Regions from separate parts of the Arthrobacter sp. NicSoilB4 genome, predicted to be linked through region 3. Evidence: riboswitches for the same ligand, from Rfam matches in the RefSeq annotation. Region 3 holds a riboswitch; each other region holds the start of a gene.

Region 1 (10,019 bases), 180 kb from region 3:
CCTCCTGATAGTCAGCACCTGGGGGCCCGCGGGGCCGCAGGTCGCCTCCGATATCGGCAGGAACGCCTCCCGGGCCCCCTATTACACCGCTGCCGGCAGGACGTACCCCGCGTTCGTATCGCTCGTTCTGGCGCCCCCGTTGCTGGCCACGGTCAGGAGCCGGCAGCCGCGCTTAGTCAGGGCCGGAGCCCTGCTGGTCCTCCTCGGCGCCCTGTTCGCGATCCTAAGCCTCCCCGCCTCCTTGGCCCCGGCCGCCTGGGCCGAGGGGTTGCGCTTCGTCAACTACGCGGCGGTGCTGGGCTACGTCGCGGGCCTTGCCGTCCTGTGGTTCTCCGGGCTGATCAGCAACCCATCAGGTAACACTAAGACAACATTACGCCGCAACCACGGCTAGGCATTCACAAAATCATTAGACCGTGAGAGAATCATGAATGTGTGAAAGCGGCATTCGCTTCGTGAACGGGAACAATCCGTGCGGAGCCGAGGCAGCCGCCCAAGCGCCATTGGGGGGATGAGTGGTAGCGGTCCGGCTGGACCGCTCCCACTCAGCCTGTTTAACGGCCCAGGAGGCAGCCGGGGCCAGCGTCAGGCTCCGCGGCTCCCGACCTCAGCGCACAAACCGCAGAGTCACCAGCTGGAACGGCCGGAGCGCCAGTTCCGCCGAGTTCCCCGCCAGGGCTACGCCCGGCGAATCCGCCGGGCGCTCCAGCAAATCCACGGTCTGGACGTCGTTGACGTCGAAGCAGGCCGCCACGAGCCCTGCGGACCGCTCCCCGAGCGATTCATAGACCCGCACGATCACGTCGCCTGAGCCGTCCTCGGCGAGCTTCACAGCTTCAACGACCAGGGCCGGGTTGGAGACCTCAATGAGCGGTTCTGCGCCGTGGGCGCCCTTGTGCACCCGCGGGGAAAGGTTCGTTCGGTAGCCTTCCCGGACGGCGTCGGCGATGCTGGCACCGGGCCGGATCGTGACGTTCAATTCGTGCAGGCCGCGGTCTGCACCGGGGTCGGGGAACTTGGACGAGCGCAGCAGCGAGAGTCGCACGGTGGTGGTGGTCCCGCCGTCGTCCTCCCGGATGTTCCGGGTGACGTCATGGCCGTAGGTCGACGAGTTGGAAATAGCCACGCCATAGCCGGGTTCGGCGACGTGGATCCACCGGTGGGCGCAGATCTCGAACTTCGCTGCCTCCCAGGAGGTGTTCACGTGGGTCGGGCGGAACACATGGCCGAACTGGGTCTCCGCGGCCGAGCGGTCTGCCCGGACGTCGAGGGCGAACCCGAGCTTGAGCAGCTTTTCGCTTTCCTTCCAGTCCACGGCAGTGGAAATCGCCAAAGATTCCGCTCCCGGCCCCAGCGAGATCCGCTGCTTCACCGCAGAGGTTCCCGCCAGCCGTTCCACCACGACGACGGCTTCCTCGCCACTGTGTTCCACCGCCATCGAGCGGACGGCGGTGAGCCGGACGACGTTGCGGCGGTAGAAAGCGTCGATGTCCCAGGCATCCCATTCGTTGGGGGTGTCCCGGTGCAACTCCAGCAGGTTCCCGAACTGCCCCGGGGCGACCGCGTCGCGCCCACTCGCATGGTCGACCAGGGATTCGAGCAGGCCGCTGGCGTTGATGACGGCGCGGATGACCCCGTTGTCCAGGATGTAGCCGCCGGCAGACTCAGTGACCCGCACCGGCTGACCGGCGAGGACCGGCTCGGCCGCGCCGAGAGCGGCGACCCCCTTGCGCCCGTGCGGAGCGGCGTTGAGCAGGAAGTCCGTGTCCCCGGCCCCCAGCAGGGCCCCGGCGGCGTCGGCGATGATCGCCTCAAGGTGTTTGCCGACGGCGGCGTAATTCCGTTCGGCGTCCTGGTGCACCCACGCGATGGAGCTGCCGGGGAGGATGTCATGGAACTGCTGCAACAGCACCAACCGCCAGAGGCGCTTGAGCTCTGCCGCCGGGTAGCTGTATCCGGTGCGCACCGCGGCCGTGGCGCACCAGAGCTCGGCTTCGCGCAGCAGGTGCTCGCTGCGCCGATTGCCCAGCTTTGTCTTGGCCTGGCTCGTGTAGGTGCCACGGTGCAGTTCGAGGTACAGCTCACCGACCCAGACGGGCAGTGCCTCGTATTCGGCCTGGGCACGGGCGAAGAAACCGGCCGCAGAGCCAAGCTCCACCTTCGGCGAACCCTCAAGGTCGGCCGCGCGGCGCGCCGCCGCCAGCATCTCGCGGGTGGGGCCCCCTCCGCCGTCGCCGTAGCCGAACGGGACCAGCGAGGTGGTGCCGCGGCCATGGTCCCGGTAGTTCCGCTCGGCGTGGGCGAGCTCCCGTCCGCTGAGTTCCGAGTTGTAGCTGTCCACCGGAGGGAAGTGCGTGAAGAGCCGGGTGCCGTCGATTCCTTCCCAGTTGAAGGTGTGGTGCGGCATCCGGTTGACCTGGTTCCAGGAGATCTTCTGGGTCAGGAACCACTTGCTGCCGGCGGCCTTGACGATCTGCGGCATGGCGGCCGAATAGCCGAAGGTGTCCGGAAGCCACGCTTCCTCGCATTCCACGCCGAACTCGGCCAGGAAGAAGCTTTTCCCCTCCAGGAACTGGCGGGCCATGGCCTCGCCCCCGGGCATGTTGGTGTCCGATTCGACCCACATGCCGCCCACTGGGACGAACTGGCCGGTCTTTACCTTCTCCCGAATCCGTCCAAAGAGTTCCGGGTACAGTTCCTTGATCCACGCCAGCTGCTGGGCCGATGAGCAGGAAAACACGAACCCGGGATCCTCGTCCATCAACGCCACGACGTTGGAGAACGTGCGGGCGCATTTACGGATGGTTTCGCGGACGGGCCAGAGCCAGGCGGAGTCGATGTGCGCATGCCCGGTGGCGAGCAGGCGATGTGCCGAGGCGTAGGCGGGCCTGGCGAGGACACCGGCGAGAGCCTCCCGTCCCGCCGCAGCTGTGCCCGGGACGTCGTCGGGGTCCATAACGTCCAGCATCCGTTCCAGCGCACGGAGGATTTCGTGGCGGCGGGGCAGTTCCATCGGCAGCTCGTGCATGAGCCCGCTGAGGGTCCAGATGTCCTGCTGCAGCTCCCAGACCGTCTGGTTGAGTTCGGCGATGGCGATCCTGCCGAGCCGGTACTTTGGTTCATTGCCCGAGGTCGCCTTGTCCCCGTAGCGGGTGGCCGCAAAGGTCCACCCCTGCGACAGGTCGGGGTTGGCGGCCGCCTCGACGTAGAAATCCACGGACATGCCGCTGCCCAGGAGCTTGAGCGGAATGTACTGGTTCCGCGGCGAGATGGCCTTGACGATGGTTCCGTCCCGACGCCAGGCGATTCCTTCGCATTGGAAGCCTGGCGAATCGCTGCTAAATCCCAGGTCCACGATTATTTCGACCGAGGTGTCCGCCGCCGTGCCCCAGCCGTCCGGAACCTGCCCCTCCAGGCGCAGCCATTTGGTGCTCCACGGCCGCCCCCAGGCCGAGCCGTGCTCCTGCGGCGTGAATTGCTGCCGGAGGGCCTCCAGAACAGGTACCGGCTCATCCGGGACGTCCCAGCTGCTCAGTGTCAGCGGAACGCTGCGCGGGTAGACCGCGGGGGCGAGGCGTTCGCGGACAAAGCGGTCGAGCCGGACTTCCGTGAGACGACGGTCGTCGTGCAATGTGATCCTCTTAGCGCTGGCGTGGATGACGCTGAAATGCATCCAATCGATGGATATAACTTACTTTGCCGCCGGCCCTCAAGCCAAGGAACAGAGAACGTGGTCACCGGGCGACGGTTGCCGGCAACCCAACGCGGTGGGGGCCCGCATAAACATTCAGCGATGTGCCGCGGCTGAATCCGGCCAGCGTCATGCCGCTCGCCTCGGCCAGCTCCACGGCCAGGCTCGACGGCGCGCTGACCGCGGCCAGGACGGGAATACCGGCCAGTGCGGCCTTCTGCACCAGTTCGAACGACGCTCGACCGGAGACCTGAAGCACGGTTCCGCGCAGCGGCAGCAGGCCCTCGCGGAGGGCCCAGCCCACAACCTTGTCCACGGCGTTGTGACGTCCCACATCCTCGCGCAGGCACAGGAGTTCCGCGGAGCCGCCGTCGGCGATCCGGAACAGGCCGGCGGCGTGCACGCCGCCCGTGACGTCGAAGACGGCTTGGGCTTCCCGCAGCTGGTCCGGCAGCGACGCAAGCGTGGCCACGGGGACCACCAGCGGGTCGGCCGCGGGGCTGAAATGCGAGGACTTGTGCACGGCCTCTATGGAATCCGTGCCGCAGATGCCGCAGGAGCTGGAGGTGTAGACGTTCCGTCCCGTGTCGGGGCGTGCGACGTCTGGCCTGAGCTGGGCTTCCACCACGTTGAAGGTCTGGACGCCGTCCGCGTCTTCCCCTGCGCAGAACCGCAGCGAGACGAGCTGGTCGGGGCTCCAGATGACGCCTTCAGACACGAGGAAGCCCGCCACGAGGTCAAAGTCGTTCCCGGGGGTCCGCATGGTGACGGAAAAGGACAGGCTGCCGATCCGGATTTCCAGCGGTTCCTCGACGGCCAGAACATCTTCCCGGTGGCGGACCGGGAATTCGAGGGCCTGCGGCGACCCGTCCAGGACATACTTGTGCACCTTGCGGCGCTGCGTCACGCGGCCCATCAGGTACTCCTAACCAACATATCTCCATCATGGCAAGCGCCGGGCCGGGTGGCCAGCGCGCGTTCAAGGCCGGGCACTACCCCAGCAATTCGCTCCAGTCCACGGTGCCGCCGGTGCCGGTGGGCTTCCGTGCGGCCCGCTTGGGGGCGGGCTTCTCCTTCGTCGCGGCCAGGTCCGGCAGGGCCTTGCCCCACGGAAGGGCGAAGGCCGGGACCGGTTCCCCCAGCTGCACGCCGTGCGGCGGTACCACCAGCACACCGTCGGCTGCGGCCAGTCCGCGCATCATTCCCGGGCCTGTGTGCTGCGCGGGAGATGCCATGCCGTACACCAGCCTGAAAGGCATCAGCCGGGTCCTGCCGGGGTCCGGGTCGATCATGGAGCCGCAGGGCACCTCGGTGACGGGCGGCAGCGTCCGGTGACCCAGCGCAGCCAGGAGCGGGGCACCGATGGTTGAGAGGGCCATCATGGCCGCGAGCGGGTTCCCGGGGAGCCCGATTATGAACCTGCCGTCGGGCAGTTCGGCCAGTACGGCGGGATGGCCGGGCCGCATGGCAACCCCATCGATGAGCAACCGTCCGCCCAGCTCGGCGACCGAACGCCGCAGGTGATCCGTGCCGGACCGGCCGGTGCCGCCCGTGGTGATGACGACGTCGGCGGGCAACAGTTCAGCGGCAGGAACCAGGTCGGTGGCGGATCCCCCCGAAGGCTGCGGCGTGATCGGCTCGCCGGCTCCCTCGGCGGGCTCGGTGTCCTCGAGCGCCGCGAGCCATTCGGCGTAGCTGTCGCCAATTTTTGTTTCGCCGGCACAGGTCCCGCCGAGCATGTCCACAACCGCCCCGAGCTGGGGACCGAACGTGTCGCGCACCTCACCAGGGCGCGGGATCCCTGCCGTGACCACCTCGGAGCCGGTGAACACCAGCCGGACCAGCGCTTTGCCCAGGACCGGGAGGGCGTCGTGGCCGGCGAGGGCTGCGAGGGCCAGATGGGCGGGGTTGAGCAGCGTGCCGCTCTTGATCAGCACGTCGCCGGCGGCGGCCTCCTCGGCTGCTTTCCGGATGTGTTCGCCGTTCCGCGGTTCGCCGGGTTTAGCGGCGCCGGCCAGCCGCAGGACCGGGAGACCATCCTCATCGGCGGCGATCTCGCCGCTTTCGCTCCGCAGCACGGCCTTTGCGCCGGGCGGGATCAGTCCGCCCGTGGCGATCGGGCTCGCCTGGTGGGGGGCCAGCCGCTGGCCGGGTTCCGCGAGGATCCAGGGTCCGCTGCCGTTGACGGCCCAGCCGTCCATGGCGGACGAGGCGTAGTGCGGCATGTCGACGAGGGCTTCCACGTCGGCGGCGAGGGTTCTCCCCAAGGCGTTCCGAAGGGCAACGGGCGCGGCGGGGATGGGAGTCGCGCAGTCGAAGGCGAGCTGCCAGGCCTCCTGCCAGGTGTGCGCGAGGTGCCGGTGCGGCACCTCCGTGTCTCCGCCGGGGCCGGAACTGGCGGCACCGCCGTCGGGAGTTGCGCCGGCGGTGCCTTCAACGGGCGTGTCACCGGCACGGTCATCCCCGGTGGCAGCAGCGCTGCCGTGAGGGGGTGCAGGCGTCATGCTCCGGAGACTTCGTTGGCTGCGTAATCCGTGGCAAGTTTGCGGGCTACGCCCATCGCGGCCTGCATCGAGACGGCGTCAGTGGCCTGGCCGGAGCCCGAGGCCAGGCCTGCGGCGAAGCCGGCAATGAATGTCGTCAAAGGTGCAGCCGGGCGGACCACTGAGTGCGCGGCGACACCGGCTAAAGCCAGCACCGCGTTCACATCTACCTCGACATCTTCCAGTTCCAGGGCCTGAAGCAGTGCGCGGCACCAGTCTTCCAGTGTTTCATCCTGGCTCTTCACCGCTTGCCTCCAAGGTCGAATTCTGCTGGGGAGCCCCGTGCCGGCTGGCTGCCGTGTGGCTGTCGCGGCCATGGCTGCCGGGCGGAACGGTTACCCCTAATGCGGACGCATCGTCCCAGGTGTCCACGTCATCCGTGGACCCCTCGGGGACGGGGACTTCCCGCACCTCCAGACTAGCAAGAAGGGCGAAAACCGAGGCATTATCGAGGGCGCCGCGCTGCCCGGCTTCGGTAACGCTCCTTTCTAGCGCGGCCGTGCCATATAAACCCACCAGCGGTTGACGCCGCCCGTCAGCGGCGACCGCCATCAGCCCGTCAGCCGAAGCGTCTTGCCCTGCCGCTTCCAGCAGCGTCCTGACGGCGGCGCCCGCCCGGGGCATGTCGCAGGCGAGGACAAGGGTGAACGGCGCCGCCGGCAGGTGCCGGCTGTCCGCGCCGCGGTGCCGTTCCAGGGCGGAAAGCCCTGCCGCGATGGCAGCGGCCGGCCCGGCAAAGGGCGGGTCCTCCCTGCAACTCAGCACTCCTTCCGGCAGCGTTCCCGGGTCGGGCCCGACGACGGCGACTGCTGCCGCGCCCCGCGCGGCCTGCAGGGCGCGCTCGAGGAGGGTGGCGCCGTCGTGCATCAGCCCTGGCTTGGGCACACCCCCCAGCCGGGAGGACCGGCCCCCGGACAGGATGACAGCATCGAATTCCACCGGACCAGCCTAACGCGCTCCGACACTGGCCGTCGGGCTCAGAAGGTCAGGCGCCGGCGAGCCGATTCAGGCGGCGGATTCCGGTAGCAGGAATGGATCCCAGGCAGGGGTGGGCTTTTCCAGCTCCTTGATCTGCCAGGTTGTGCCCTTGGGCGGCGCGGGGCTGAAGCTGAGCTTCCATCCCATTTCGCCCGGCGTGTGGTCGCCTTTGGCATTGTTGCAGCGCAGGCAGGCAGCAACGAGGTTTTCCCAGGAATCCGCACCGCCCCTGGATTTGGGCTGGACATGATCGATGGTGTGGGCGGCCTTGCCACAGTACGCGCAACGGTGCCCGTCGCGGCGGAGCACACCGCGGCGGCTGACCGTCGTCAGGGTGTTGTACCGGGGCCTGATGTAGCGATTCAGGAGAATCACCGAGGGCCGGCCAAGGACGTCCTGCGGTCCGACGACAGGATCGTCGCCCTCCGCCACGACACTGGCCTTTCCAGTCAGGACAAGGACGAGTGCCCGGCGGAAGGTCACTACCGCCAGTGGTTCATATCCAGCATTCAGAACGAGAGTGCGCATCCGCATACCTCTTCACGGCCGCACCCGCCAGGGGCACGAGGGCCGGCTGCCCTCTGCATGGTCGGGCTATGGATCGACAAAACAAGAGTAAACACCGAGGTGCCGTTTCACCGAATCCTTTCTTGCCGTCCGTGGTCCGTGTCGGCCGAAGTTCACGTTGCGGGAACGCAAAGGACCCCTGCCAAATGGCAGGGGTCCTTTGCGTTGTAACAGTTGGTGTCTTTAGCCGCCGACGCGGATGAAGACCGGGCCGGAGCCGACGTTCACGCTCTGCAGGGAGGTGGTTCCACCGTTCCAGCCGCCGTGAACGGCCATGCCGTTGCCGACGTAGACGGCGATGTGGGCCATGCCAGCGCCACCGTTCTGGTAGTACGCGAGGTCGCCCGGCTGTGCCTCGGCGGCGCTCACGGTGCGGCCGAGGGACAGGTAACCTGCCGGCCAGCCGTGGTAGTTGATACCCGCAGCGGCCAGAGCGTTCGTGGCGAGCGCGGTGCAGTCCTGGCCAACGCCGATCTGGGCGTAGGCGGCAGAGGCGATCGTGGCGCCCATGCCGCTGGCGACGTTGGTACCGGCCACGGCAGCGGTGGCGCCGATCTTGGTGCTGGCGGTCTTGGCGGTCGGCGTTTCCTGGACCTTTACGACGGGCTTCGGGGCCTCGACGACGGGGGCAGCAGTGGTGGTGACAGCCGGCTTCTCGTAGGAGATCGCAATGCTGGAAGCAGCCGAGATGGTCGCGGGGGCCGCGGACTGGACTTCGAGCGTGGAAGCGGAGGTGGACTCGCGCTGGACATTGGCCTCAGCAGCGTTGGCCGCGATGCCGCTGGTCAGGACGAGGCCGGAAGCTGCAGCGATGACTGCTGCCTGGCGGCCCATGCCACCGGCGTTGTCTCCGACAGTCTTAGCAATAACAGCCAGCGAGTTGGTCTTGGTGACCTCGGCGCGGTGCCGTGCGTTTGCACGAGTAGTCATTAAGTTCTCTCTTTCGTGATCCTGTGGCCGCGCTTTCAGGCGCAGGCTGAGGACGCTCCGGCATCTTGGGGGTACGCCGGATCGCCCCGAATGGGTTAGTTAGCGAAGGGTGTACTGCGAAGACGCGCCAAAAGCAGAAACTGCGTGCAGGTGCATAGCCTGCGGGCCGGACTCAGCAGAGATTGAGGCGGCGGTGTGAGATCCGTTCCGGGCGCCGGCAAGGGCGGCCCGGGAGTCGGATTTCAGCGGGCTCGTAAGAGCCGCGCAAGCGCGGTGACGCGCAGCATTGTGGCGTGAAGACACGAAAGTAGCCTCTCCCAATGCCTGCGAGGTGAGCTGTCGGATTCGGATGGGAGTCACCCGGCCGCGCCGCTTCCTGGGAAGCTTTGCGACTTAACCCCAAGGCCTTCTTTCGAAGACCAAAATTGGTTCCCCCGCCCCTGCCAGACGATGTAATGCGAACGGACCTTGAGCGGTGGCAGAGCTAGGCAATCCACTCAAGAGCGCCAACTTCGGAAAAGTTGGCGTAGGTCAAACGTACAACAGTTGGGACTCAATGTCACATTCGGATCACGGCGTGTCACAAGAATGCGAGAGCGTCCGATCAGCTTTGTTAAAGCCAGCCGGTCGGGTCAACAACTTCGCCGTTGACCATGACCTCGAAGTGAAGGTGGCAGCCTGTGGAGGCGCCGGTGGTGCCGCTCATCGCCACGACATCGCCGCGGGAGACCTGCTGGCCCACCTTGACGGTGTCTGAGGACAAGTGGTTATAGGTGGTCTCCAGGCCGTTGCCGTGGTCGATTACTACGCGGTTGCCACCACCGTAGGGGTGCCAGCCCGTGAACGTCACGGTTCCGCTGGCAGCAGCCATGACGGCCGTGCCGCACTGGGCGGCATAGTCCTGGCCGCGGTGGAACTCGCCGGAACCGCCGGTGATGGGACTGACGCGGTATCCAAAGGGTGACGCGGTTTTCAGCTGGGCCAGCGGCGCCCCGAGGCTGCCTGCGGAGGCCGCGCGGGTGATCGAACCCACGGACTGGGCGCTCAGCAGCTGCTTGAGCTTTCCGTCCGGGTCGCCTTGGGTGGTGACGGCGGTCCGGTTGAAGTCGATTTTTGCCTCGCCGGCCGTGACATCCGGCTGGACCGCGGCCGAGATGGATCCCGTGGATCCAGTGTTGGTGGCCATGACGGGGCCCGTGGCGGGGACGGTAACGGTGAGGACCAGACCCGTAGCAGCCAAGGCAATGCCGGCTTTTTGCCCCACGCCACTGGCGGCGGCAAAGTCTGTTACCTGGCGGAACGGGCTGCGG
Region 2 (10,019 bases), 1.8 Mb from region 3:
ACAGCCCGCTCCCCTTGCACCAGAATGCTCGCGTCGTGGAGGTTGCCGTTGAGCAGGCCGTATTTATGGAAGACGTCGATTCCCGGAGGTGCGGCGGCGGGGATCATCACCTCGTAATTGGTGTTCTGCATATAAGAGAGCAGCTGGGCGGTGTTGGCCGAGTTGAGCAGCCGGCCACTGTAGAGCTCCGCGAGGGTCGTCGCCATCTCTGCCGGAGTCAGGCCGTTCACCGTCCGGTCATAAGGGATGCCCAGCGAGGCCGCATAGTCCGTCAGCCCCTTCTGGCCCACGGCGGCCATGATCAGCGCCCACGATTCGTTGTTGCTTTGCTGGACCATTTGCCGGATCTGCTGGCCTGCGGTGGACGCCCCCATCCGGGTTGTCAGTGACGCCTTACCGGTTTCCACCAGATGGTAATAGGCCTCCGCGGCGAGGATCTTCGCGGTACTGGCTGCCACAAACTTGGTCTTCACGCCGTACTCGTGCACCTGGCCGTCACCAAGATCGATCAGGGCCACGCCCACCCGGTACGCCTTGTTGGCCCGGATGACCGCGTTGATTTCGGCGTCGAGCGCCGGCCCTATCAGGCTCTTGGCAGGAACGACGGCGGCCGGTGCCGGGGCCGGCGTCGACTCCGTGGCTGACGGGGATGCTGCCGGCGACGATCCGCCGGTGGCGGACCGCGCATCGGCCGCCGCTGCGGCACCGGAGAGGGCGGACTCGGACCCTGCCGGCCGAGTTCCGTCAGCCGTTACCCGGGACTGGACGGTGGCGTAGACAGTCGCGGCCGCGACCAATGTGAGGACGGTGACCAGCACGACCAGGAACTGCGGGCGGATCCCGCCAATGCGCCGGAGCAGCCCGCCCCGCTGGGTCGTCTCATGTGTGTGGCGGCCGCTGCTGTAATGCCGGCCGGGGCCCCAGGAATCCAACCGGCCTCACCCCCGGCTAATCGGCGCCAGCGCAAAGTCCGATGACGCCACAGGCAGGCTCGCAGGCATAATCTTCCTTCGAAAATAAAGAACCGCGGCGCGGCTATAAACCTAATGCATTCTTCCCCGGGCACGGCCAGAGCGCAAGGTACGGCGCCCGCGCAGCGCGTGAATCTGCTGGTCGGACGCGGCACGCCCCTCTTTGAGGAGACGGATGCCCTGACGCCGGACGCCGCGCACGCAAAAGACCGGTGATCAGCTGCCCCCAAGGCAACCGATCGACCGGTCTTTTGCATGCTGTTAGCGGTTCTGCTAGCCGGCTCGGACGAACGTCACGGGGCCGGTGGCGGTCAGCCAGGACAGCGGGTGCGTCATGGTGGCGTTGACGCCGTTCATGCCGCCGCTGATGGCCTGGCCGTTGCCGGCGTAGATGGCAACGTGGCCGGACTGGACGATGATGTCGCCGGGCTGCGGATCGGCGACTACCTTGCCGTAGTTCAGGAAGGCTGTCGGGCCGATGTTGCCGACAGGGATGCCGGCAGCGTTCAGGGCCTTCTCCACCATGGCGGTGCAGTCCTGCGTGATGCCGATCTGGCCGTAGGCCATGGACAGCAGGGTGGCGTTGACTCCTCCGGCTGCCGGGGCAGCGGCAGGGGCGGGGGCCGACTGGACCTTCACGGTCGCCTTGGCGGCGGCGGGGGCCGGTGCTGCCGGGGCCGGAGCGGCCGGAGCGGCCGCGGGCTTGGGCGCCTCGACCACGGGTGCCGGGGCGGTCTCAACAGCGGGGCGCTCGAAAGTGATCTGAACAGCGGAGTCCGCCATGACCGGTGCACCGACCTGGCCCTTGACGTCAACGGACGACGCCGGGGCGGTGCCGCGCTCGGCCGGGGCATCGGCCGCGTTGGCGGCCATGGCGCCGCTGAGCACCATTCCGGAAGCTGCGACGAGGACGGCGGCCTGGCGGCCAACGGTCCCGGCGGTACGGCGTTTGCTGCGAAGATCGGCGCGCTTGGGCGCACGGGTATTGCTAAAAGTCATTAAAGGAGCCTCTCCCAATGCCTGCGAGGTGAGCTGTCGGATTCGGATGGGAGGCACCCGGCCGCACTCGGGCCCGATCATTGCGGGCCGTGCGGCTTCACCCCAAGACCCCTGGAGAACAGCGGGTCAAAAGTGGTTTCCCCGTCTCTGCCGGACGTTGCTGCGAGTTGTCCCCGGGCCGCGGCAGAGTTAGGCAATCGGCTGGGGAGAGCCCGTCTCGGTAACAACAGGCACTTAACAACGGTAACGGAATGATCACGGCATGTCACATTGAGGTAACGGCGGTGGGGTCCCGGACGCTGTTTTTCCCCTTCCCGGACGCGGCGTCAGGCATAGGATGATGCCATCACCGTTCCTCGAAGCGGAGGCCTGGAAATGAACTATCCCGACGTCAGCACGCACTGTGTCGCCATCTGCCAGCTCAGCAATGAGCCGCAGGAGGACTTCAATGTCAACACCGAGTTGCTGGTCCTGGAAGGCGGGGAGGTCCATGTCTCCACGTGGGATGCCGAGCCCCGTGACGGCGGCTTCGACGTTCACGTCCTGAACGACCGCGTGGACGCCCTGGGTTTTATGGTGGTCACCGATTGGGAGTTCTTTGACGAAAAGGCGTACGCCGTGGTGGAACGCCGGCCGGAACGTTAGGAATCGTCCCCCGTGCGGTACGGGCCGGTCAGAGTTCCAGCTCCGGCCGGTACTTGGCCATGTCAGTGAGCACGACGGCGACTGCACCCTCGTCGACAGCTCCGCCGTCGACAGCGCCGTCGCGATAAGGCGGGGTTGGCCGGGACTCCGGCAGCACCGAACGGGCGTGGCGCACGAACCGGGACCAGTCGCCCGCGCCGGCGCGGAGCTCGCGCAGCGGGCACAGCAGGGCGGCGCGGCGCAGCCAGCCGTCAGGATCACGCACCCACCGGTCCAGGACGCTGTCCGCGCGGACCCTCCCGACGACGTCGAGCCCGGCGATCAGGGGGCCGACGACGTCGATGGCGAGAGGATCGACGACGGCTCTTAGCTGCGCGCTCCGCACGAAGCCCTCGATCCGCGTCAGGTCCGTGTTGGTCAGCAGCCGGACGCTGGACTGCAGGAGGACGACGGCGGCGAGGCGGCGTTCGAAGACCGGCACCTCCCACAGCTCGGAGCTCAGAGCGGTAATGTCATCGTGCGTGAGGTCCGGGTGGCGGCGGAGGGCATCGCGGATGGTTCCCCGCACGGCTCCGACGGACGAGCCGTAGTACCGGTGGCCGCTTCCGTGCCTCGACTCGGACTCCTCGGCGCGGCTCCACGACGACTCGCGCTGGAGCGCAAGGTCGATGAAGTCGCCGGCATCACTCATGGGACCATTCTTTCGCATGCGGCGGTGCTGCTGGTTCCTTGCAGGCCGGAGGCCCCAACTCGTCGAAGGGGAATCCATGGACCGCAAGCAGATGCCCGACGTGGTTCCCGGCCCGCGGCAAGTCATCACGGGTGCGGATCCTTCTCCGCGGCCGCTGGCGTGGGGTGTCGCCGATCCCTTCCTGACCCCCGGCTTAATGTCAGAGGTGCCCGATAGTGTCTTTTCATGGACGGCAATCAGGGGCCCGACGAGGCTCCGGCAGCAGCTGGCACGGTGACGGTCGCGGAGGCGGCCCGGGCGATGGCCGTTGTCCGGCCCGCCCGTGACAGTGCCGGGCTGATCAGTCAGCTCCGGGAACTGGAAGACCTGAAGTCCGTTGCGGCCGCGTCGCAGGCCCGGATCGCCGTCGAACTTGATTTGCGCCAGCGCCGGGAACAGTCCGACGCCGGGATGCCCGCGGCAGACCTGGGGACCGGGGTGACCGCGCAGATCGCCCTCGCCCGGCGGGAATCCCCGGCCAAGGGCGGCCGGCTCCTCGGCCTGGCGAAGGCCCTGGTGACCGAGATGCCGCACGCTTTAGCTGCGTTGGAGGCCGGGCAGCTCAACGAATGGCGCGCCACCCTGCTCGTCCGGGAAACCGCGTGCCTGTCGCCGGAGGACCGGGCCGCCGTCGACGAGGAACTCGCCCCCGACACCGGGACCTTCGACGGCGCCGGGGACCGCCGCATCATCGCCGCCGCCAGGGCGGCCGCCTACCGCCGGGACCCGCGCACGGTCACGCAGCGGGCCAGCCACGCCGCCACCGAACGGCACGTCAGTCTCCGCCCGGCCCCGGACACCATGTGCTACCTCACCGCCCTGCTCCCCGTCCCGGCCGGCGTCGCCATGCACGCCGCCCTCACCCGGCACGCCGACACCCTGCGCTCCGCCGGGGACCCCCGCACCCGCGGGCAGCTCATGGCCGATGCCCTCGTCGAACGCACCACCGGCACCCCCGGCGGGATCACCGGCATCGAAATCCAGCTCGTTCTGACCGACCGCACCCTCAACCAGGGCGACAGTGAACCCGCCCGCCTCCCCGGCTACGGCATCGTCCCCGCCGGCTGGGCCCGCGAACTGCTCCACAACGCCGGCCAAGACGAGGACCAGGCCCACAATGTCTGGCTCCGGCGGCTCTACACCGCCCCCGGCACCGGGGAACTGATCGCGATGGACTCCCTCGCCAGACTCTTCCCGCCAGGACTGCGCCGCCTCATCCAGGTCCGGGACAACACCTGCCGCACCCCGTACTGCGACGCCCCCATCCGGCACCTGGACCACATCATCCCCTGGCACCACGGCGGCCAAACCACCCACACCAACGGCGCCGGACTCTGCGAAGCCTGCAACCACACCAAAGAAACCCCCGGCTGGACCGTCAAACCCGGGCCAGGACCACGACACACGATCGAAATCACAACCCCCACCGGGCACAGCCACCAATCCACCGCACCTCCCCTGCCGGGGACAGAATCCCCGGGTGGTCCCCCGCACCGAACTGCCCCCGCCGATACCCGCGAGCGCCGGAAGTTCCGGCATCGCCTGAAGACCGTCAAAGGTCCGCGCCCGGGCAGACTGCTGGCAGCCTAAAGCCCGCGGGATCGTCAACGTAGCTCGGGGGTCTTCACCGGCCCGTCAGCGCATGAAGGATCGCTGAGCCCAAGGGTCCACCCGCAACAAGCATCAGAAACGCGATGGCGGGGACGCCCAGGACCCAAGTGGCCCGACGCCATCGTGCCCTGTCCACCAGCAACCGCAGGGCCGCGAAGTTCTGCTGGATGGCAATCGCGTCGCCCGGCTGGGCAGGGTTCCGGTGCCAGGTCCGGGCGAGGACGGCCGCCGTCGCAATCCGGGACACCTGCTCCGGGTCCAGCACGTGGCTGCGACGCATGAGCCAGCGCAATAGCTGCCGCTCGGTGACCACTGCCACCTGTTCAGGTGCCGCCTTGATCGTCAGCGTTTTGGGTTCCACGACCACCACTACCCCGGTGACGGCTATTGCGTCACCCACCGCCGCGCTGAGGAGCTTGGACGCCCGCGCCGCTTCATGCGCCGCGCTGTAGAGATGGCGTGTTTTCTTGCCTGCCACCATGAGCGTCCGCCCGGCCACCCAGATGGGCTGGCCCGAGTGGTTCTTTGTGTTGATGGTAAAGACCCCCGGAGGGCCGACCAGCACGTGGTCAATATCAGTGGAACCCGTACCTACCGGCACAGCATGCAGCACGAGCCAGGCCGGACCCAGCGCAGCCAGGATCCTGCCGACAGCGATCTCTCCCAAAGCGCCCCGGTACCAGGGCCACGTTGCTTCGCTCAGCGGGCTGGCACCAAAAATCCTCTGGAGTCTGGACCGTCGACGCTCCAGACTTTGGAGCGCCAACAACTCCTCCATCACCGCCTGGGCCGGAACCCGTGCCCCCAGCAGGACTGGTGCGGGATCGGCGGTCATGGCATGGACTCTAAGTGACGGCGCATGGGAGCGATCCTAGCGCCGCAGACGATAAACCCCGGACCAGAGGCGCCCCTTGCCGGAAACCTTGCGGAACGCCTGCCTAAGCCCTGCGCTGGCCAGTCGTAACCGAAGAGCCGTACCGGGCTCGATGCCCTATTGCCCGGGAGCCCGGTACGTCGGTGTCTTCTTGGCCGCTTCGTCAAGATCCTCCGGCGTCAAAAGCGGTTTCAGGCGCACATTCACAGAGCCCGATGAGTTGATCAGGAGCGACAGCGCGGCGGCGTCGGACGGCGCCGGGACCTCGAAGACCCCCAGCACGTCCCTCTCCCCAAAGGCGTAGTAGAAACATTCGAGCGATCCTCCCACGGACTTGAGGGCATCGACGAGCGCATCACGGCGCTTCGTTCCCCCCTCGCGCATGAGGCCCTTGATGCCGTCGCCCACATAGTTCGCTTCAAACAGATATTTGGTCATGGCCCTTCCCGTCCCGTCATATCCAGGACTCGGGCAACGCAAAGTGCGTCAAAACACTTGACGGCAGGTCCCGGAGGTGGTCCCCAGAATGGGGTTGTGGCCACATCGTAGGCGCTCCCCCGCGCCCTTACAACGGTTGCCGGAGAGTCGCGTGCCCGGCGGGCCAAATTTCGCCCGGGGCTCCCGGGCGCCAGATGGCAGCCGGGGGCGACGCCGGTCGGCTCCTCAGGCGGCTTTGGGCCGGACGACGAGGACAGGACACGGTGCGTGGGTGATGACCTGGGTGGCGACCGAGCCCAGGTGCAGGCCGGTGAATCCGCCGTGCCCGCGGAAGCCGACCACCACAAGATCCGCATCCTTGGCGGCGTCGAGTATTGCTCCTGCCGGTGATTCACTGTGAACGACTTGCCCGGTGGCTGCCACCCCCGCAGTTTCGGTCGTTTTCAGAGCGTCCGCCTGCAGTTTTTCTGCGGCCTCTTGCGGGGAATCCTCAGCCACGATTTCGCCGGCGGCAGTTTCCAGAACCGCCGCATACCAGGCAAGCGGAGGCTTGCGCCAGGCCGTGACCAGACGGATCTGGCCGTTACGCTGCCGGGCCTCCTCTACGGCCCACACCAGCGCATTCTGAGAATTCTGGGAACCGTCAAAACCAACCACAATCACGAACGAATCTGTACCGGCCATTTGTCTTTCCATTCCCTAGCTTCGCTCAGCAGCCTGGATCTTTCAGTCTCTGCGCGGGCTAAAGCCAGTGTCAAGGCAGCACGGATGCCATGGCTGCCCGCGCCCAGAATCCGGCCCATCTGGTCAGGGTGTGGCGCCAGCCGGGCGGGCGGTCCTATGTTATGGACATGGGATTACTGCGGCACCGGGCACAACGCAAGAATCACCGACGGCGGTAAGGCGGGCCGGGTTCTAAAACAATCGGTCCAGGGGTGGTTCCGGGGCCTTCTTGACCGCATTTTTTGAGCGTGACAGGTGGGGGAAAGATGGAGCTGAGAAGACGAACCCGATCTCGTCTCGCCGCGGCCTTGTGGGGAGTCCTCGGTTACTTCACAGTGAGCGCGCTCTGCGGTGTCCTGGTCGCCGGTTTGGTGGTCCCGGGCATTGCTGCCGCGGGTGTCGCCGGCAGCAACTCGATCAGGTTCTTCAACCAGCTCCCCTCGGGGCTGACGGTTGATCCGCCGTCGCAGTCAACCAAAGTGCTGAGCGCCGACGGGAAACTGATCGCCAACTTCTACGCGGAGAACCGTGTCAGGGTCAGCCTGTCCGAGATGTCCCCGTACATCAAGGACGCGATCATCGCCGTCGAGGACCGGCGCTTCTACGAACACGCCGGCGTGGACCCCCAAGGGATTCTGCGAGCGCTGTCAAGCAACCTGACCGGCGGCGGCCGGCAGGGCGCGTCCACGCTGACCCAACAGTACGTCGCCAACGTCGTCACCGAGTCCCTCGTGTCCGCGGACCGGAGCGACGAGGTCATCCGCGGCGGGCAGAAAACCGTCGGGGACAAGCTCCGCGAGATCAAGCTGGCCATCGAACTGGAGAAAAAGTACACCAAGGACCAGATCCTCGAGGGTTACCTCAATATCGTGTTCTTCAACCGGGACGCCTACGGCATTGAGGCCGCGGCACGCTACTTCTACAGCACCACAGCCAAGGATCTCACGCTGCCGCAGGCCGCCCTGCTCGCCGGACTGGTGAACAGCCCCAGCTTCTACGACCCGTCCGTCTACCCGGACAACGCCCTACGGCGACGCGACCAAGTCCTGGAAAAAATGCTGAGCCAGGGGATGATCCTTCAAGCAGAGTACGACGCCGCCATCGCCACCGGCGTCGACCTCAAGATCACCCCGGGCCGGCAGGGCTGCGCCGGGTCGGAACTTGCACCCTACTTCTGCGACTACGTTTCGCACCTCATCCTCAACAACCCGGCGTACGGCGTCGACCTCGCCAGCCGCCAGAGGAAGCTGTACCGCGGCGGCCTGACCATCACCACCACCCTGGACAGCAGGATGCAGCTGGCCGCGCAGGCGCAGGTAGACGCCACGGCCGGGGCCAACCCGGACAAATGGGGTGCGTCGCTGGTCTCCGTCGTTCCCGGCACTGGCAAGATCCTCGCGATGGCGCAAAACACCGTGTTCCTCCCCGAACCCGGAAGATTCGATACCCAGCTCAACTTCAACGTCGATTCCAAAGACGCGGACGGCAATGACTTGAACGGCGCCGGCGGGTTCCAGCCCGGGTCCACCATGAAACCGTTCACGTTCGCGGAGTGGCTCAATTCGGGGAAGTCCCTGACCGCCATGGTGGACGCCTCCAAGAGGACGTATCCGCTCGATTTTCCGTGGAAGTCCAGCTGCGGCAAGGTGCGCGGCGCCTACAGCACCAAGGAGAAGAAGGCCGGCCTTGACGCCACGGACGATCTCCAGAACAACGATGAGGGATACTACCGCCGCATGCCCGTTGACTACGGGCTCTACAACTCCATCAACACGGCAACGTTCGCGGAGGCGGCCCAGCTGGATTTCTGCAACATCCAGAAGATGGTCGACACGGTCGGGCTGCACAGCGGTTTGGACAACGCCCAGATCAACATGCACCAGCTGGGCAACCTGTTGGGCGCCATTGGAGTGGCGCCTCTCCACCTTGCAAATGCGTTCGCCACGTTCGCCAACGACGGCGAGTACTGCGCCCCGATCGCCATTGTGGAAGTGACCGACCCTTCCGGTCGGAAGTTGCCCGCGGAGACCAAAGACTGCCGCAAAGCCGTCAAGCCCGAGGTTGCCCGGGGCGTGAACTCCGTCCTCCAGGACGTGCTGAAACGCGGGTCCGGCGTCTACATCAAACCCAAGGTCCACAGCCAGTTCCCGGTGGCCGCAAAGACCGGCACCTCGAACAACAACGGCGCGACGTGGGTGGTCGGCTACACCTCCGGCATTGCCACCGCGTCCTTCTTCGGAGACACCCTGGAAGGCCAGAAGCGGGCCGGGCAGAACGTCACCATCAACGGCAAGTTCTACAAGGGCATTGATGGATATATGCTCGCCGGTCCGCAGTGGGCGAATTACATGCTCGAGGTCGCAGGACTCTACCGTGCCGATCCATTCCCCCCGCCTCCGGAGTCCATGACCAAGAATCCATCCGAGTCCCCGTCCGCGAAGCAGTCGGAGTCTGCGGGCAGGAGGCGGTGACCCGGCCGTTGGCGAATGCCGTGATTCGAGCCGGCACCCTATGCCGCGGAGCCCCGAGCCTCTATTCTCTTGCCATGAGAGTTGGGGGCAAGTTCCGGCGAGGGGAATCGCGCCATTACGTGCGAGTGGCCCGTGGTTACCTCTAGCGCCGGGCCTCCTGACAACTACGACGCGTTCCTGTCGAGGCTGGACGCCGCGACCACGAGCCTCAGCGCGCGGGCCGGAGCGTTGGACAAAGCGGTGGCAGCCGTCTCATTGCTCTTGGGACCCTACGAATCCGCCGTCCGGGAATGGGAACGACGGCGCCGTCACGTCGGCGGGCAGCTGGCCGGGCACTCCGGGCCGCCGCAGTCACACACCGCGCTGCGGGAGCTCCACGACGTGGCGGGCAGGATGGAATCGATGCTCCGCGGCCGCGTCGAGCGCGTCCAGGAACAGTTGTCGGTGATGCACGGTCGTCGCGAGGCCATCGACAAATCGCTGCTGGAGCTGGAGTTAAGCCGGCTGAAACTGAACTCGTCGCGGATGCTGTCACAGGACCGCGAAAAACTGAGCAG
Region 3 (10,019 bases):
GGGCCATCACTGGATGACCGATGTGATCTTCGGATGGCTGCTGGGGCTGGCGTGGGTGGCGATCGTGATCATGGCCCACAGGCTCTTCCATGTCTTGCGGCACCGGGAACACGCGGGTCCCGCGCCCACGTTCGACAACCCCGCGCACCTCAGAGACGGCGTCGGGGGGACCGCCAGCAGCACCGGCAAAGACCGCCGGTCCGGTGGCAAGGACGACGTCGGCGCCCGCGGTCCCACGGGCGGGCCACCAGCCGCCGGGTGATAGTTTTGACCCATGCGCACTTTCGTTGTGGACCACCCGCTGGTCGCCCATAAGCTCACCGTTCTGCGGGACAAGAACACCCCGTCCCCGGTCTTCCGCCAGCTCACCGAGGAACTGGTCACGCTCCTTGCGTACGAGGCCACCCGCGAAGTCCGCACCGAACCGGTTACCATCGAGACACCGGTCAGCACCACCATCGGCACCGCTTTCACCAAGCCCACCCCGCTGGTGGTCCCCATCCTCCGGGCGGGACTCGGCATGCTCGAGGGCATGACCAAGTTGGTCCCCACCGCCGAGGTGGGCTTCCTGGGCATGGCCCGGGATGAAGAGACCCTGGACATCATCACGTACGCCGAGCGGCTCCCCGAGGATCTCACCGACCGCCAGATCTTTGTCCTGGACCCCATGCTCGCCACCGGCGGCACGCTGCGCGAGGCCATCAAGTTCCTCTTCAAGCGCGGCGCGTCCGACGTCACCTGCATCTGCCTGCTGGCCGCTCCGGAAGGCCTGGCGAAGCTGGAGGAGGAGCTCTCCGACGCCAATGTGACGATCGTGCTCGCCTCCATCGACGAGAAGCTCAACGAGAAGTCCTACATCGTTCCGGGCCTGGGCGACGCCGGCGACCGCCTCTACGGCGTGGCCGGCTAACCAGCCGCCGGTTTCGACGCCGCCCCCGCTGCGGGTTTCCCGCGGTTGGGGTTGCCCTACCGGAAAACGCTGTCCGGGACTAGCCTGTGCCCCATGGACTGGAAACTTGAACTCGTCTTTGTCCCCGTGTCCGATGTGGACCGCGCCAAGGATTTCTACGTCAACAAGGTCGGGTTCAACGCCGACTACGACGAGCGGCCCATGGACGGCATCCGTTTCGTCCAGCTGACCCCGCCCGGTTCAGGCTGCTCGATCGCCATTGGCGAGGGCCTCAACGACGCCCCGCCCGGCACGGCCCCCAGCCTGCAGCTGGTGGTCAGCGACATTCAGGCCGCCCACCAACAGCTCAAGGACAACGGCGTGGACGTCAGCGACGTCGATGTCCAGGACTGGGGGCACTTCGTCTACTTCGCAGATCCCGACGGCAATAAATGGGCGGTGCAGTACCTGCCCAACCGTCCCAACGGCTAGACACCCCTAACCGAACCGACCCGGGGTAAGGCCCGGGTTCCCGCGGATTGTCGCGGACACAAGCGAGGCCCCGGATCCAGCGGATCCGGGGCCTCGCTTTAGCGCTCTTACAAGGGCACTTCATTCCGACGTTCGCGTCCGCCGGGTCTGGTGTTTAGTACCAGTTGTGGGCGTAGTGGAAGTTCAGGGCACCACACGGTGAGCCGTAACGTTCCTTGACGTAATTCAGGCCCCAGTTGATCTGGGTCCGGTAGTTGGTCCGGTAATCAGCGCCCGCGCTGGCCATCTTCTCGGCCGGCAGGGACTGGACCACACCGTAGGCCCCGCTGCTCTTGTTGGTGGCCGTCGTCTTCCAGTCCGACTCCTTGGTCCAGAGCTTATTGAGGCACTGCATCTGGTCTGCGGCCCAGCCATGGGAGCCCAGCTGGCTGGCTGCGTAGGCCTGCGCGCCGGCAGGGTCGTCGATGGCAACGGGGGCGGGCGCCGGTGCCGGCTCGGGCGCGGGTGCCGGTGCGGGTGCCGGCGCAGCTGCCGGGGCCGGTGCTTCGGCAGGCTTGACCTCGGCAGGCTGGGCCGCGACATCGCCGGTGGGGATGGTGGTCTGGTTGACGACACGGACGCGCTCAAAATCGAGGGGCGTCAGGGGATCCGCCGTGGTGGCTGCGTCAGTGGAAGTGCCCGCGCTGGCATTGCGGGCAGCTGTCTCGGACGCGTGTCCGGCGGCGCCGACCCCCACAAGCACCGCGCAGGTCGCGGCAACAACAGCCGCCCGGCGGCCCCTGGAGCCGAAGTTCTTGGCAAACCGGGACAGGCCTGAAGCGGGCTTGGCCGGTTCGGCGCGGTGGCGCGACGGCTCGGAGCGGGTCTTCGTGGTAACGCCTTCAGGGCGCGTTTGTGGCTTAAAGTCAGTCATGTTCGCCTCTCAACGCCTGCGGAGTTAGCTGTCGGGTTCGGATGAGGTCATCCGGCCGCACGGAATCTCACGTGTCGGCTTCACCCCAAGGGTGCAAGATGCAGAAATGCCCGGGAACTCTGGGTCCCCCGCCTCTGCCTGGTCCAGCGGAATCCGGGAGGCGGCAGAGTTTGGCGTGCATCCGGATATGCGGCGTCAGTGATGGCCGCACCCTAAAAACCGTACAGGACCCGGATGCTTAAGTCACATTTGGGTAACGGGGATCACGACGGCGGTGTGGCGGCTTGCGCCGCCGGAACCTCTTCGACAGCCGGGCCGGGCGCGGGCAGCCGCACCACAAATTCGGTCCTGCCCGGCACCGACGTCACGCTGACCGTCCCCCCGTGGGCCTCAACAATCGACTGCACGATCGAGAGTCCCAGCCCGCTGGTTCCTTCGGCGGAAGTCGGCGGAGGGGTCCCTGTGGAAGCACTCGTGGCGGACGGGGGCCGGGGCGGGCGGAGCGGGAGGTGCGGCAGGGGTAGGCGGACGGTTGCCGGCGTCGTCACTGGCACCGGATTCTTCCGGGAGGCATCCGCCCGGGTGAAGCGGGCAAAGACGCGGCCCACAAACTCGGGGGCGATCCCGGGCCCGTTGTCCGTCACGGTCACCACGGCACTCCCGTCCGGGGTGCGCTGCACGCCGGTAACCACCGTCGTGCCGGGTCCCGTGTGCTTGCGGGCGTTGGAGAGCAAATTGGCCAGCACCTGGTGAAGCTGGGTGGCGTCGCCGCGGACCACCACGGGCTCTTCGGGGAGCTCCAACTGCCAGACCCGGTCAGGGGCCATCACCTTCTCGTCACTCACTGTCTCCACGGCCAGCTGGGTGAGGTCCACATCTCCGAGCTTGAGCGGTTGGCCTTCATCCAGCCGGGCGAGCAGGAGCAGGTCCTCCACCAGGGTGGTCATCCGCTCCGACTGGCTCTGCACGCGGGCCAGGGACTTCTGCCCGTCGGGGGTGAAATGTTCGGTCATCCGCATCAGCTCGGTGTAGCCACGGATGGCGGTCAGGGGCGTGCGCAGTTCGTGTGAGGCATCCGCCACGAACTGGCGCACCTTCATCTCGCTCTCCTGCCGGGCTTCGAGCGCGTTGGAGACGTTGTCCAGCATCAGGTTCAAGGCATGGCCAACGCTGCCCACCTCGGTTCCCGGATGGGCCGCCGACGCCGGTACGCGGACGGCAAGTCCCACTTCTCCGGCGTCGAGCGGAAGGCGCGAGACTCTCGTCGCCACGTCGGAGAGCTGGTCCAGCGGTTTCATGGTCCGGCGGATCAGCGCCGTCCCGGCCAGACCGATCACAACGAGGCCGCCGGCGGATACGAACACCGTGGTCCAGACCAGGGAGGCCAGCGTGTTCTGTTTCTCCGCGAGCGGGAGCCCGGTCACCATCACGTTGCCATCCGGGGCCTGCACAGCAACCAGGCGGTAGAAACCGGCGGACAGGGTCCGGTTGACGGGCTCGTCGTGCGGAGAAAGCTTCAGGAGGATCTCGTCGTCTTCGTTGGTGAGCGACTTGCGGGTGGCGTCCTCCGCGATAAAACCGGCGCTGCGGACCGAATCGTCCACGATCCTGGCGTTGAGGGTGCCGACCCCCTGGCCGCGTGCCTCAAGGGGATCGGAGCGGCCGCCGGAGCGGCCAAAATCGCGGGCGCGGTCCGAGGCTTGCTGCAACTGCTTGTCCAGCTGCCGGGTCAGGAAGAGGTCCATCGAGGCGTAGCTGACAATGCCGATGGCTCCGCAGATCGCCACGAGCAGTGCCATGGCGACCAGGACAAGCCGGGTGCGCAGATGCCACGTGGCCGGGTCGCGCCAGTTGAGCCTGGAAGGGCTGGTGGTACCGGAGGGTTCGGGCACGTATCAGTCCGCCGGCTTCAGGACATAGCCGGCGCCCCGCACCGTGTGGATCATCGGCGGGTGGATGGCGTCGACCTTCTTACGGAGGTAAGAGATGTAGAGCTCCACGATGTTGGCCTGACCGCCGAAGTCGTAGTCCCAGACCCGGTCCAGGATCTGGGCTTTGCTGACGACTCGCTTCGGGTTCTCCATGAGGTAGCGCAGCAGCTCGAACTGGGTTGCCGTGAGGTGGAGCTCTTCCCCCGCCCGCCGCACTTCCCGCGTATCGATGTTCAGGACGAGGTCTCCGACGACGAGTTCGGCGGTATCCATGGCGGCCACCCCGGAACGTTGGACCAGCCGGTGCAGCCGCAGGAGCACTTCCTCCATGCTGAACGGTTTGGTCACGTAGTCGTCCCCGCCGGCAGCCAGCCCGGCGATGCGGTCCTGGACGTCGTCCTTCGCTGTCAGGAACAGGGCCGGGACTTCCGGCGTGAAGGCACGGATCCTGCCCAGCAGTTCCACACCGTCGAACCCGGGAAGCATCACGTCGAGCACCAGCACGTCGGGACGGAACTCCTTGGCCAGCTTTACGGCTTCCGGGCCGTCCGCGGCGACAGCAACCGACCAGCCCGCCATGCGCAGGCCCATGCTCATAAGTTCGGAGAGGCTGGGCTCATCGTCCACGACCAGGGCGCGGATGGGGGAGCCATCCGGATGGGTCAGCTGGGGGAGATTGTTGGTCATGGAGTGCGAAGTGGCCATGGGACTACTCTCCGATCTGCCGGTTAGGTCCGCCTTTGGGGATCCTGTGCGGCACCTGTGAATCCCAGCCTAGCGAGCTGGACATCCCGGGGAGCGCTGGTCCGGCCGCAATTTTTGGAATTCCGCGGTGACCACTCTGTGGGACGGCCTGCGGCTATTGATAAGCAGGCGAACTGTCTGTCCGGGTTGGCTTACCGTGAACTATTTTGCTTATTAGCCCTAGTTGCACGAACAATATTCGGTCAAAGACACCACGGCGGCGCTAGATAACCAGAACGATTGTTATTTTATTGGCCGGGCAGAATTGTGATCTACGCTACATATCAGCGTTTCGTCTCGCATGGTGGACATTCGGGTCCATTGTTACTTGCAAGTTTTCATTGTTACGTTGCACACTTCAATTGTGAACAAGAACTCAACAGCACCTGCAGTCGCAGTTTTTTGGATCAGCACACCCGCTGATACCGATAAGCGTTGTTGTCGAATGCACGCCTAACTTTTACACCCCGAAAGTTTCTAGGCATTCGCCCCCAGCCCAGCGTAGGGCGCCCCTCCCCAGATTTCATTGCGGGGAAAAGTAGCATTCGAGCCGCGATGACGGCCATTCACATTGAGGTAAGCAATCCATGTCAGTTGCATCCGGATACGTCCACATCTCCGTCCGTAACGCCGGCAAGGCCGGCCAGGCCTCCGGTATCCGCCAGGGCTTCGGCAGCCGCCCGTCCTTCGCCCCTGCCGGATCCGGCGCCAGCTTCCCCGCCCCGGGCTATGCACCGCAGGGATATAACCCCAACTCCTATGGGCAGCTCCGCGCTGTTCCGCCGGCGCCGGCCACGGCCCCGACGCCCGTGATCACCCCGGGTGACGGCAGCCCCGTCCGCCCCGTCCCCAACGACAACGTCGCCCGCGGCTTCGTGCTGTACATGGGGATCGACGAGGAAACCGCTGCGGCCGCAGGCACCTCCATCGCGAAGCTCGCCCAGGAGATCCGGGCCTACGCCCAGTCCCTGGTTTCCGGGGCTGAAAGCTACGCCGCCGTCGCCGTCGCCCCGGCCAGCGCCCCGGGCTCCGCGCTCGACGTCGTCCGTTCCACCTTCGGTGACCCCACGGTGGGTGCCCGCCAGCGGTCCGAGACCGCCCGCCTGCAGCAGCCGCAGGACCCGCGCCCCTCCGGCGTGCTGATCGACCTTGCCCGTCGTGAGGTGGCGCTCGACGGCGAATCCCTGAACCTCACGTTCAAGGAATTCGAACTCCTCAACTACCTCGTCGAGAACGGCACGCGCACCGTGGGCCGCGACGAGCTGCTCGAGGGCCTGTGGCGGAATGCCGAAGAGGTGCCCAACGAGCGCACCATCGACGTCCACATCCGCCGCCTGCGCTCCAAGCTCGGCCGCCTCGCCAACACCGTGCGCACCGTGCGCGGCCAGGGCTACCGCTTCTACGAGCACCCCGAAGTCGTAGTCTGGGCCGCTCCGGAATACTCGATCTAGCTTTCAGCCCGCGCAAGCGCCCGTCCCTTTGCTGGGGCGGGCGTTTTTGCGTTTCCCGGCTCGGGTTCGACGCGCGATGTGCCGCTCCCGCTACAGCGCCCGCACGACGAGGCGGGCGGGCTTTGGGTGGGCTGGCTGACGGGTATTGGCCTCCGCGGATGGTGGGTTCGGGTGGCTCTGTTGCGTTTGCTGGGTCCGGCGTAGTCTCGGAGCGTTGGGCCGACTATTGGGAGGAAGACATGTCTGTTGCACGGATCACTACCCTGAGCGCGAACTCCAAGACCTCGTTTGATGCCGCCATCAAGGAAGGCGTCGACAGGGCCAACAAGACCCTGCGCAATGTCACGGGGGCGTGGGTGAAGGAACAGAAAGTCGAAATCAGCGACGGCGCTGTTGTGGCCTGGCACGTCGTGCTTGAAGTGACCTTCGTCCTGGACGACTGAGCGACCGGTGGTGGGATGCGCGCCCGGGGACCAGCCGCCGCACTAGGATTGAGCCATGAGCGCGCATCACATCAAACGGCTGGTGATCATGCGGCATGCCAAGTCGGATTGGCCCGGCGGCGTCGCGGATCATGAAAGGCCGCTCGAAGAGCGCGGTCACCGCGATGCTCCGCAGGCCGGAAAATGGCTGTTGAAGCACGGTGTGGTCCCGGACTTCATCCTCTGCTCCAGCGCCTTGCGCACCCGGCAGACGTGCACGTGGGTCTGCAGCGAACTCGGCGACAAAGCTCCGACGCCGAAACTGGAGGACGGACTCTACGCCGCCTCGGCCAAGCGGATGCTGACAGTCATCAACCACGTCCCGGATACCGTGACCACTCTTATGGTGATCTCGCACATGCCCGGCGTGCAGGACCTCGCCATGCATCTTGCCTCCAGGGATTCCAACCACGACGCCTACATGGACGCTGCCACCCGGTACCCCACGAGCGCGCTGACCATCATGGAGACCGAGAAAACCTGGGCCGAACTGGACGGCCAGGACGCGAGACTCACACATTTCAAGGTTCCCCGCGCCAAATAACGCGCCGGCGCCGCTTCCTGGACGATCCGCCCCAACGCATAGTCATGCAGGCGATTCTGCGGTTTACTGATCCTGTTGACTCGTGGACTTATGGCGATCGAGAGAAAAGGCGGAATCATCGTGGATTCAGGGCAGCTTATTGGAATCATCATCGGCATCGTTGTTGTGATCGCGATCGTCGTCGTGGTCACCATGGTCAGCCGCAAGCGCAAGGTGGAAGCCAACCGCAACAAGGCCGTTGAAATGCGCGAACAGGCCAAGACCGAAGAGATCGGTGCGAGGGAGCGCGAGGCGAAGGCCGCCCGCGCCGAGGCCGACGCGAAGCAGGCAGAAGTCGAGGCCGAGCGTCTGCGGGAGGAAGCCCGCGAACGGCAGCGGGAAGCCGAGCACGTGCGTGCGGGCGCCCAGGAGCAGCTGCGGAAAGCGGACGAACTGGACCCCGACGTCGTCACTACCGAACGCGATACCCAAACGCCCCGCGAAGCCGCAGGCAGCGAAGAGCTGCGCCGCGACCGCGGCGACCGGAACCCTGGCCCCGCCGCCCCGGCCCCCAATGCGGACGGCAGCCAGGAATCCCATCAGCAGGCCCCCACTGAACCGGCCCGTACCGACAAGCCCCGCGAGGACAATCCCCGGAACCTCTGACCGTTCAGCCTCCGGCTAACCTTCGACACGTGGGCCCGGCACTGCGGCGGAGCAGGGCGGGAACCGGCATAGTGGCAGGGTGAACACCCGCCATTCCGCGCTCGCCCTGCTCGTTGCGGTGCTCTGGGGAGCCAACTTCGTCGCGATCGACCTCGGCCTGCACCCGGACGGTGCGGAGATGCCGCCGCTGCTGTTCGTCGTGATGCGGTTCACCCTGGTGGTCGTTCCCTGCATCTTCTTCATCCGAAAGCCGGACGTGGGCTGGAAGGCGATCGTCGGCGTCGGGCTGTTGATGAGCGCCGGGCAGTTCGGCCTGCTGTACCTGGCCATGGCCCTGGGTATGCCCGCGGGCTTGGCCTCCTTGGTCCTCCAGGCGCAGGTCCTGCTGACCGTGCTCCTGGCGGCCGGCTTCCTCGGAGAACGGCCCAGCCGGCGGCAGGTCGCCGGCGTTGTGCTGGGCGTGGCCGGGCTCGCTGTTGTGGCTGTCGGCCGCAGCCAGGTCGCCCCGGTGCTGCCGCTCATGATCGTGCTCGCCGCGGCGCTGTCCTGGGCCGCCGGCAACATCGTCGCCCGCAAGGCGAAAGCGGCGTCCGGGCTGGGGCTCGTGGTGTGGTCAGGGGCCGTGGTGCCGCTGCCCCTGCTGGGACTGTCCCTGCTGGTTGACGGGCCCACCACGGTGGTGCAGGCCCTGGTGGAAGTCCAGCCCGTCACGGTGCTGAGCGCACTTTATACGGCTGTCTTTGGTTCCCTGGTGGGCTACGGGATCTGGAACAGGCTGCTGGGACTGTACCCGTCCTCCGCTGTCGTGCCGTTCACCCTGCTGGTTCCGGTGGTCGGGATGACGACGGCGTGGCTCATCCTGGGTGAAGTGCCGACCCCGGCGGAGGTGACCGGCGGGCTTCTGCTGCTCGCCGGGGTGGCGACGGCGGTGCTCCGCCCCTGGAATGTCCGCCTCTGGAATGTCCGGGCGCGGGACAGCCGGCAGCGGGACCGCTGCCCGCGGGCTCAGCGGCGCGGGGATGTCCGCGCCGATGGGCGCGCGGCTGAAGTGGCGGGGGACTTGGCCGCAGCGGTCCCCCCGGCGGAGGAAGCCGGCCGCTTGAGCCCCGGGGATGCCGCCCGCGGGGCGGGAACCCGGGCCGACTGAGTACTGGCCGGCTGCGCCCTCGTTCCCGTTGCCTTGACCGCCCCGGTTTTGGCGGCCCCCGCCTTCGCGGCGGGGCGTGCAGGGGTCCGGGGGGCGGCCGCCCGGGGTGCTGCCGACCGTGGGGCCGCCGCCCGGGGTGCTGCCGCCCGGGGTGCTGCCGGCCTCGGCGTCGGCCGCGGGGTGGAGGTCCGGGACGGTGCGCGCCGCGTGCCGGAACTCCGGGGCGCCTGGCGTCTCGCGCCCGACGCCGGACGCCGCCGCGGGGCGGAGCCGGCGGCACGCGCACGCCAGCCCCTGCCAGGAAGGACCGTTCCGGCCACCAGCAGCAGCAGGGTGGCTGCGCCGGAGGCAGCAGCAAGGTAGAAGTACAGGTCCGGATAGGCGGTATCCACCGGAGCCGACATTGCGTCCGGATCGGCGTTGAAGGCCAGGCCCCACTGCCGGAGGAACGCGATGCCGAAAGCGATGAACAGGATGCTCCCGACTCCGCTGGCGGCCAGCGTCCGGTGCCGCCGGCGGATAACCACCTCGGAGACGCACGCCACGTAGGCCACCGCGGAGGCCGCCAGGAACCACAGGAACACGGTCTCGTGCAGGGTGATGCCGGCCAGCGCGAGCAGCGCCAGGGCGGCGAGAAACGCACCGATGGCAATCTTGCCGTTGTTACCCATGTGGCCCATGTGAATAATCATCCCCGAAAGGGGCTACTTCACGATGTAGCCGCGCATGGACGCCATGATCGCGGTGACACTTTGTTCCCTGGTCCGCTCCGGGTTGTAGG

The links. A riboswitch is a leader RNA that binds a small molecule or an ion and turns the genes downstream of it on or off. The one in region 3 is predicted to bind cyclic di-AMP.
Region 1: it holds a riboswitch for cyclic di-AMP, as region 3 does, so the genes downstream of both, LDO13_RS03325 (NlpC/P60 family protein) here and LDO13_RS02525 (hypothetical protein) in region 3, are expected to answer to the same signal.
Region 2: it holds a riboswitch for cyclic di-AMP, as region 3 does, so the genes downstream of both, LDO13_RS10365 (NlpC/P60 family protein) here and LDO13_RS02525 (hypothetical protein) in region 3, are expected to answer to the same signal.

What each region holds. Positions count from the first base shown of each region.
Region 1 covers NZ_AP024653.1:704,045-714,063, reverse strand. Annotated here, with positions in the region: gene LDO13_RS03360 (hypothetical protein) at 1-394, shown strand, start outside; gene LDO13_RS03355 (glycoside hydrolase family 38 C-terminal domain-containing protein) at 608-3,631, opposite strand; gene fdhD (formate dehydrogenase accessory sulfurtransferase FdhD) at 3,735-4,607, opposite strand; gene LDO13_RS03345 (molybdopterin-binding protein) at 4,684-6,195, opposite strand; gene LDO13_RS03340 (DUF6457 domain-containing protein) at 6,192-6,479, opposite strand; gene LDO13_RS03335 (NTP transferase domain-containing protein) at 6,463-7,173, opposite strand; gene LDO13_RS03330 (HNH endonuclease) at 7,240-7,740, opposite strand; gene LDO13_RS03325 (NlpC/P60 family protein) at 7,963-8,709, opposite strand; cyclic di-AMP (ydaO/yuaA leader) riboswitch at 9,017-9,200, opposite strand; gene LDO13_RS03320 (M23 family metallopeptidase) at 9,323-10,019, opposite strand, start outside.
Region 2 covers NZ_AP024653.1:2,297,010-2,307,028, forward strand. Annotated here, with positions in the region: gene LDO13_RS10360 (serine hydrolase) at 1-932, opposite strand, end outside; gene LDO13_RS10365 (NlpC/P60 family protein) at 1,245-1,862, opposite strand; cyclic di-AMP (ydaO/yuaA leader) riboswitch at 1,975-2,176, opposite strand; gene LDO13_RS10370 (hypothetical protein) at 2,346-2,615, shown strand; gene LDO13_RS10375 (DNA alkylation repair protein) at 2,644-3,306, opposite strand; gene LDO13_RS10380 (HNH endonuclease signature motif containing protein) at 3,532-4,935, shown strand; gene LDO13_RS10385 (nuclease-related domain-containing protein) at 4,970-5,791, opposite strand; gene LDO13_RS10390 (GYD domain-containing protein) at 5,948-6,268, opposite strand; gene LDO13_RS10395 (universal stress protein) at 6,494-6,883, opposite strand; gene LDO13_RS10400 (transglycosylase domain-containing protein) at 7,258-9,462, shown strand; gene LDO13_RS10405 (hypothetical protein) at 9,595-10,019, shown strand, end outside.
Region 3 covers NZ_AP024653.1:526,796-536,814, forward strand. Annotated here, with positions in the region: gene LDO13_RS02510 (phosphatase PAP2 family protein) at 1-262, shown strand, start outside; gene upp (uracil phosphoribosyltransferase) at 275-910, shown strand; gene LDO13_RS02520 (VOC family protein) at 1,004-1,381, shown strand; gene LDO13_RS02525 (hypothetical protein) at 1,536-2,294, opposite strand; cyclic di-AMP (ydaO/yuaA leader) riboswitch at 2,293-2,480, opposite strand; gene LDO13_RS02530 (HAMP domain-containing sensor histidine kinase) at 2,558-4,186, opposite strand; gene LDO13_RS02535 (response regulator transcription factor) at 4,190-4,930, opposite strand; gene LDO13_RS02540 (winged helix-turn-helix domain-containing protein) at 5,557-6,420, shown strand; gene LDO13_RS02545 (dodecin family protein) at 6,660-6,863, shown strand; gene LDO13_RS02550 (histidine phosphatase family protein) at 6,919-7,446, shown strand; gene LDO13_RS02555 (hypothetical protein) at 7,537-8,091, shown strand; gene LDO13_RS02560 (EamA family transporter) at 8,171-9,238, shown strand; gene LDO13_RS02565 (TetR/AcrR family transcriptional regulator) at 9,943-10,019, opposite strand, start outside.